DNA from 2 places in the Paenibacillus sp. MB22_1 genome. Region 2 is predicted to be linked to the other one. Evidence: riboswitches for the same ligand, from Rfam matches in the RefSeq annotation. Region 2 holds a riboswitch; the other holds the start of a gene.

Region 1 (4,203 bases), on a different contig from region 2:
GGTACCGCCGCCAGCGCGAGAACGCCCGGCACGCGGGTTGAGGCGGCAAGGGATGCTTTTGGGCAGTAAGGCGGTAAGTGTGGTAGTGCGGTAAGGGTAGTAAGTTGGGGGACGAGTGGTAAGTGCAGTAGTGCGGTAGTGACTGTTGGTGCCGTAAGAGTGGTACGTGTTGCTACTCGCAAGAGTCGCAAATGCAGCAGGTAATGAGGGAATTTCGAAGTGTTTGACCGCCGACGGCCGGATGAACTGTAAAAGTGCAGTTGATCCGGCCGAAAATGCCGCCAAAATGCATTTTAACTGTAAAAGTACAGTTCATTTCGGGAGATTTTGCGGAAAGCAGCCCATTTATCGAAAAAAGACTGCACTTTTGCAGTTAAGAGTCGATTTAGGGGGGGATCGCGGCAAAATAACTGCACTTTTGCAGTTCACGCTCGACTCGCCTAATTTAAACGGTCAGGGGAATTCAGGCGCACGTCCAACAAGGGGCTAGTGCAATACGTCTTGCCGTTCTCAAATGGCCAAAGCCGCAACTTAAACGGCGCATTATCAAGCGTCAGCCTAACGCCCGCGCACACACATCTCGCACCTTCAAAGGGTTAGGCTTCCTAGCAAACGTCTCGCCCAACCAAAAAGGCCAACGCGGATTCCAGCCCGTGTTGGCCTTACTGTCTATATCCAATCTCTCTTCCGGAAGATGTAGTACATGCCGAGGCCGAGCACGGCCATGATGCCAAGGACGATAAAGTAGCCGTACTTCGAATGGGTCTCCGGCATATAGTCGAAGTTCATCCCGTAGATCCCGGTGATCAGCGTCAGCGGGATGAAGATCGTCGTAATCGCGGTGAACACGCGCATGATTTCGTTGGCGCGGTTGGCGATGGCGGCCTGATAGGCCTCGCGTAAGTTGCCGACGAGCTCGCGGAACGTGTCGAAGTTCTCGGAGATCTTCACGGCGTTTTCGTAGATGTCGCTGAAGTATTTTTGCAGTTGGTCGTCGATCAGACGAAGGTCTTTCTTGTTCAAAATGTTGATGACTTCCTTCTGCGGACCCAGCACTTTCTTTAGCCACAAAATTTCACTTCGCAGCCCGATGATTTCGTTCAGGTGCGAACGTTTGGTATGCATCAGGATGTCTTCTTCCAGCTTCTCGATCTTCACTTCAATCCGATCGCCGACGGTGAAGTAGTTATCAACCACCAGGTCGACCAGCAGGTACAGGAACCGGTCGGGCTCGCTGACCTCTTGCTCCCACAGGATCGGCTTCACCGCACGCAGCTCGTTGATTTTCTGTTTAGTAACTGTAATGATATAATGCCGTCCCAAGAAAATGTTCAATGCACGCAGGAAAATTTCCTCGTCATCATACCGAATGCTGTTCACGACGATGAAATAGTGGTTGTCGTAGGTTTCGATCTTAGGACGTTGCTCTTCTTCGCTTAAGCAGTCCTCCACAGCCAGATCGTGCAGTGAAAATAAAGGCTGCAGCAGGGCAAGGTCATCCACGCCCGCGTCGATCCAATAGAAGCCTTCTTCCGGAGGGGTGGTTGTCAACTCCACGTCCTCTACGGGGGTAAATACGCCGGCTAGAACATGACGGATTTTCATATGCTTTCACTCCTTTCCCCGGGCCTGAAGGCCTGGGATGCTCTTGTTGCAGCATAGGAAAGGGACCAACCGCGGGTTCGCCCGGCAACGGTCAAAAAGGCGTTTATGCAAATACCGGGAAACGAAAGTGCCCTTTACATTCCGCAGGCACCCAGCGGGTCGGTTTCCTATGCAATTGTTTGACCTGGGTGTTCCTCTGCGGACTCGGGTCGCCTTCCATTCTCGGTTTCACCTCGCTATGATCAGGTTACATGAATATGCGTCAAACCCTAGGCCCGTCTGGGCCTAAAGGCACTTGTCTAGTATAACGCCAGCGAATGAAATGTTTCAACCCAAAAGTATACTATGTGCACTGGATTCAAGCGGTCCATGAACACCGTGTGATTTTTCTCGCAGAGTTCTTGACGGAATACCATCGGATACTTTAAAGTGAATGTCAGGGAGTACGGGCGATGGCCCAGGCCCCCGAAAATAACTAAATACAGCGAAATCTTATCAAGAGCAGGTGGAGGGACTAGCCCGATGATACCCGGCAACCGGCGATGAAACCCATCGCAGCGGTGCTAATTCTTGCAGGACCGTCCGTTTCGAACGCTGGACGGCTTCTGAGAGATGAGAGAGGCGCATACCGAATACGTAATGACCTTTCTCCCCGTGAGAGAGGTCATTTTTGTATAAACGGCCCCTCGAAACGGATGATGAATTAAGGATGACGCTACGATTAAAGGAGTGAAACCACATGCCGATTAAAGTACCGGACCATTTACCGGCCAAGGACGTGTTGGCCAACGAAAACATCTTTGTGATGGATGAAAGCCGTGCATACCATCAGGACATTCGCCCGCTGCGGATCGCGATTCTGAACCTGATGCCAACCAAGGAAACGACGGAGACACAAATCTTACGTTTGCTGGGGAACACGCCGCTTCAGGTGGAAATCGTCCTGCTACATCCGAGCACGCATACCTCGAAAAATACGTCCGCAGAGCATCTGGAGATGTTCTACAAAACGTTTGGCGATATTCGTAATCGCCGCTTTGACGGCATGATCGTGACAGGGGCACCGGTCGAGCAGTTGGATTTTGAAGAAGTGAACTACTGGGAAGAGTTGAAGGAAATCTTCGAGTGGTCCAAAACCCATGTCACTTCGACCATGCACATCTGTTGGGCCTCGCAGGCCGGATTGTATTACCACTATGGCGTTCGTAAAGTTCCACTGGCGAAAAAGTGCTTTGGTGTCTTCTCCCACACGGTCAACGATCCGAAGGTAAAGCTGCTGCGTGGGTTTGATGAAGTGTTCCAAGTGCCGCATTCTCGTCATACGGACGTGGAACGCTCGGACATCGAACGAGTGCCGGAACTGCAGATTCTGGCGGAATCGGAGGAAGCCGGCATTTATTTGGTCGCCACCCGCGACGGTAAACAGATCTTCGTGACCGGGCACTCCGAATACGATCCGGATTCGCTCAAATGGGAATATGACCGGGATGTTGCCAAAGGCTTGGAAATCGATCTGCCGGTAAACTATTTCCCGAATAACGATCCGACTCGCACCCCGCGTTCTTCGTGGCGTGCCCATGCAAACTTATTATTTTCCAATTGGTTAAACTACTATGTGTATCAAGAAACACCGTACGATATCGATCAAACGGCCGATTTTGTATATGAGATCTAAAAGTGGAGGGATTGCAGGTGGGGGAGAGAAACAAGGAATGGCGCATCGAGAGTAGATTGGCACAAATCGGATCGGTCGAAGAACCGGTCACAGGCGCGGTAAATTATCCGATTTATCAAGCCACGGCGTTTCGGCATCCGCGTCTGGGGCAAAGCACGGGCTTCGATTATATCCGTACGAAAAGCCCTACCCGCAAAGTGCTGGAAGACGCAGCGGCCGCTCTGGAATCCGGCGATGCCGGGTTTGCCTGTAGCTCCGGGATGGCCGCGCTGCAGACGGTATTTACGTTATTTTCTCAAGGCGACCATCTCATCGTATCGTTGGATCTTTACGGAGGCACATACCGTTTGCTGGAGCGGATCATGTCCAAATTTGGCGTAACCGCAACTTATGTGGATACGAACGATTTGGATGCACTCGAACGTGTACGTCAAGAGAATACAAAGGCGGTTATTATTGAGACGCCAACCAATCCGCTGATGATGATCACCGATCTTGAAGCGGTATCGACATGGGCGCGGTCCCATGGCTTGCTGACGATCGTCGACAATACGCTGATGACGCCGTATTTCCAGCGGCCAATTGAGCTTGGTGCGGACATCGTTGTTCACAGCGCGACAAAATACTTGGGCGGCCATAACGATGTCCTGGCTGGTCTGATCATCACCAAAGGCGAGGAGCTGTCTCAGGAGATGGCGATCCTGCACAACTCGATTGGGGCGGTGCTCAGCCCGTCCGATTCTTATCAGCTGATGCGCGGAATGAAGACGCTGGCGCTGCGGATGGAGCGGCACGAAAGCAACGCGCTGGCGATCGCCAAATTCCTGCAGACACATCCACAGGTAGCCGAGGTGTTCCACCCGGGATTGGAGGATCACCCAGGGTACGCGACGCAACGGAAGCAGTCGAGCGGCAATACGGGG
Region 2 (4,203 bases):
CCGCGAAGCGCTGGTGTCCGCCTTCCGCATTCTGGGTGAAGGCCAGCTCTCGCTGACCAAATTCCTCATGCTGACGGACAAGCTGATTGATCTCGCAGATTTCCGTCTGCTGCTGAAGACGGTGCTGGAACGTTTTGATCCGCGCACGGATCTGTTCATTCTAAACAACACCTCGCATGATACGCTGGATTATACCGGCCATAAGCTGAACCACGGCAGTAAGGCGATTCTGATCGGCGTAGGCGAGCCGATGCGCGAGCTGCCCCGGGCGTACGAAGAAGGTGAAATCGCGGAAATCGATGCGATCCAAGTTTTTCATGACGGATGTCTTGTCGTTTCTGGTGCATCCTATGAGGACGAGCCGGAGCTTGCTGAGCGTCTGCTGGGCCGTCTTCGCGAACGCGGGACCGCTTGGCCGCTTGTGGTATTGGTGGATAACGCCGAAGCGGCGGCCCATGATCAAACGGCGTTCCTGTGGACGGTGTTTACGCGGTTTAATCCGGCCGGCGACATTTACGCGGCTTCCGAGGTGCGTCAGCATCATCTGTCCTACAGTTTGCCGCTGGTCATTGATGCCCGCATGAAGCCGGGTTATCCGGATGAGCTGTTCCCGCAAGAGGATATCGTGTCCTTGGTGGATCAGCGTTGGAAATCCTACTTTCTGTGAAAAGGGGAATGCCTATGCTGCGAAGCTTGCTTGGGGAGCCGCCTCGCCAAAACGAGGGGCGGTTGGCCGAAACGATCAGCGCGATGACGCAGACCGTGAGGCTGCTGCAGAAGGAAATCAAGGAGCATCAAGACCCTACGCATGATTTCCGCAAGCTGGAGATTTGGGTGCACGGCTTGATCACTTCGTTGGATGAGCTCGAACAATGCTTATATGCCGCCACCTTTTTTCGCAAAAAGGTACATACCGAATTCGTTGAAGACATGGATCCGGTTGAACGGGCGGATTATGCAAGATATGTGTATTTTTACAAGGACGGATTCATTCGCGTGTTCTCGGCGCTGGACAAGCTCGGGACGGTGCTCAATGAACTGTTTGATTTGAACACATCGAAGGTGAAGTCGCGTTTCTCTTATTTTACCGTGCTGCGCCAATTTGCTGCTTTGAAGACTCACACCGAGCTGGGGAACCGGTTGAACGCGATTAAAGAGACGTACCGGGAAGCGCTGGGCGTGTTGCGGCGCCGGAGAAATACGGAGATTCACTACATGAACTCGGAGATGAAGGACGACTTGTGGCAACGGCATCAAGCGTTGTTCGGAAAGGTCGCTCTGGAGGACTTGGATCAGCATATCCGTGAGCTTGAGCAGGGATACCAAATGGTTTGCGAAACCTATTTCACGGTTTTTGACTACATCAATCATAGATGGAAAAAAATTACGGCGATCTAACCCGATCGCCATTCTTATTTTTCCTCTTTACAAAACGAACAAAACTCATTATACTCATCAATAGTTTTACATGACAGGTTAACAACGATGTAATCTCGCAAATGACTCTTTTAATTTCATATTTTATTTCTTATCGAGAGAGGCGGAGGGAAAGGCCCGATGAAGCCCAGCAACCGATTCGCCCGTGAAATGATTTGCAGGATGTAGCGCACTCGTCACGGCGGAATGTCATGGTGCTAATTCCTTCAAAACCGATGTGATTTACTCGGTTTTGGCAGATGAGAAGGCATTGTCTTTACGTAAAGAGAGCCCTTTGAATCTGTTAGGGCTCTTTTTCTTTAAGATATCAGAAAGTATAAACTTCGGGGCATTGGCATCCTGATATCGCAAGACAAACTTCCGCTAAACGCGGTCTGTCTACTTTGAATGTACGTCGATAGACGTTTTTCTTATATTTACATCATGCTAGGAACAGGAGGTTAGCCGATTGATTGAACTTAAGGGCATTACGAAAATCTATCGCACCAAAAAAACGGCGACCCCCGCACTGTCCGGATTAAATCTGAGCGTTCGCAAAGGGGAAATCTTCGGCGTCATCGGTCATTCCGGTGCCGGCAAGAGCACGTTGATCCGCTGCATCAATTTGCTGGAGCGCCCGACCGAAGGTGAGGTGTGGGTCGGCGGGGTTGAGCTGACGAAGCTCGGTAAGCGTGAGCTGCAGCAGCAGCGCCGCAAGATCGGCATGATTTTTCAACATTTCAACCTGCTGTCATCGGCTACCGTTTATGATAATATCGCATTTCCGCTGACGCTGATCGGAACGCCGAAGGCGGCCATCGCGGAGAAGGTCAATGAGCTGCTGGCTCTCGTCGGCTTGGAGGAGCATCGTCACAAGTATCCGGCGCAGCTCTCCGGTGGTCAGAAGCAGCGCGTCGGCATCGCCCGGGCCTTGGCCAGCGAACCGGATGTGCTGCTGTGCGACGAGGCCACTTCGGCGCTGGATCCACAGACGACGGATTCCATCCTGAAGCTGCTGCTGGACATCAACAAGCGGTTCCAGCTGACGATCCTGCTGATTACGCACGAGATGCATGTCATCCAAAGCATCTGCGACCGTGTGGCGGTTATTCACCAAGGAGGCATCGTGGAAGAGGGGCCGGTGACGGAGGTGTTCCTGAAGCCGAAACATCCGGTGACCCGGGAGTTTATCCACCGGGAGTCAGGGGACGAAGGCTTGAAGCTGGCGACTTCGGTTCCGCATCCTGCGTGGGCGAAGCTGGTGAAAATCACGTTCCTGGGAGCGAAAACCTACGAATCGGTGTTGTCCCAGGTCGTTCGGGAAACCGGCGTCAACTTTGCCATCCTGCAAGGCACGATCTCAGCGATTAAGGATATCCCGTACGGTCAACTGACCGTATCGTTTGAAGGCGAAGATGACCAGGTGGAGCGCACGCTGTCGCTCCTGCGGGAACGCGACCTTGACGTGGAGGTGATCGAATAATGCGTGGATTGGATCTCGGAACCATCGATTGGGCAGAGATGGGTGTGGCCACGCTGGACACCCTAAAGATGATGGGTTTTGCAACCTTGTTTACTTTCTTGATCGGGCTTCCGCTCGGGGTGTTGCTGTACACCTTCTCGCGTTCTCAATCCTTGGTATTAGGATGGGTTTACCGGATAATTTCGCTAATTGTTAACATCCTTCGCTCGGTTCCGTTCATTATCTTGATCGTTGCGTTAATTCCGGTTACGCGGGCGATCATGGGCGTATCCACCGGTGTGGAGGGGACGATTCCGCCGCTGGTGATCGGAGCAGCCCCGTTCTTCGCCCGGTTGGTGGAAACGGCGCTGCGCGAGGTGGATCGCGGAGTGATCGAAGCTTCCCAAGCGATGGGCGCTTCCTCGTTCCAGATCATTCGCAAGGTGCTGCTGCCGGAATCGCTGCCCGGCCTGATCGCGGGCATGACGATTACCGTAGTCACGCTGGTGTCCTATACCGCCATGTCGGGCATGGTCGGCGGCGGTGGTCTCGGCGACCTGGCGATCCGTTACGGGTATTACCGGTACGAGACGGGAATCATGATCGTTTCGGTGATTTTTATGGTCATTCTGGTGCAGGTGCTGCAAATGCTGGGTGACCGCTTGGTGATTTATTTTACGCGGAAATAAGGAAACTTAAATATATAGAAGCATCCTTATTCAAAAAACCTTTAAGGGGGAGAACCTGCAATGAAAAAATGGACTTTATCTTTGTTAACGCTCGTATTGGTACTGGTACTGGCTGCTTGCGGCAGCAATAACGCCGCCAATAACGGGGCAGCAGGTAACACGGCAGGCGAAACGTCGGCAGCTGAAGGGAACGCCGCAGATACGGGGAACCAAACCGCAGCCGAGCCAGTGAAGCTGGTTGTAGGTGCGACCGTGCCTCATGCGGACATCTTGAAATTTATTGCACCGAAGCTGAAGGAAGAAGGCGTTGAGCTGGAAGTTAAAGAATTCACCGATTATGTGCAACCCAACGTACAGCTGTATGAAAAAGAGTTGGATGCGAACTACTTCCAACATCAGCCTTACCTGGACGAACAAAATGCCCAAAACGGCTTTGATCTCGTTCCGGTTGTAGGGGTTCACGTTGAACCGTTTGGCGCTTACTCCAACAAATACAAATCCGCTGACGAGCTTCCGGACGGTGCTACAATCGCGATCCCGAACGACCCAACCAACGGCGGCCGCGCGTTGCTGTTGCTGCAGAAGCAAGGGTTGATCAAACTGAAGGATGACGCTGGAATCACAGCAACGGCTAAA

What was found. A riboswitch is a leader RNA that binds a small molecule or an ion and turns the genes downstream of it on or off. The one in region 2 is predicted to bind S-adenosylmethionine.
Region 1: another riboswitch for S-adenosylmethionine. It lies ahead of metA (homoserine O-acetyltransferase MetA); the one in region 2 lies ahead of ACL02P_RS12840 (methionine ABC transporter ATP-binding protein).

What each region holds. Positions count from the first base shown of each region.
Region 1 covers NZ_JBLADV010000001.1:2,230,987-2,235,189, reverse strand. The annotation lists gene ACL02P_RS10525 (HRDC domain-containing protein) at 1-41, shown strand, start outside; gene corA (magnesium/cobalt transporter CorA) at 670-1,605, opposite strand; SAM riboswitch class I at 2,095-2,224, shown strand; gene metA (homoserine O-acetyltransferase MetA) at 2,345-3,280, shown strand; gene ACL02P_RS10510 (aminotransferase class I/II-fold pyridoxal phosphate-dependent enzyme) at 3,298-4,203, shown strand, end outside.
Region 2 covers NZ_JBLADV010000002.1:241,524-245,726, reverse strand. The annotation lists gene ACL02P_RS12850 (UbiD family decarboxylase) at 1-667, shown strand, start outside; gene ACL02P_RS12845 (Cthe_2314 family HEPN domain-containing protein) at 682-1,398, shown strand; SAM riboswitch class I at 1,526-1,683, shown strand; gene ACL02P_RS12840 (methionine ABC transporter ATP-binding protein) at 1,886-2,899, shown strand; gene ACL02P_RS12835 (methionine ABC transporter permease) at 2,899-3,567, shown strand; gene ACL02P_RS12830 (MetQ/NlpA family ABC transporter substrate-binding protein) at 3,628-4,203, shown strand, end outside.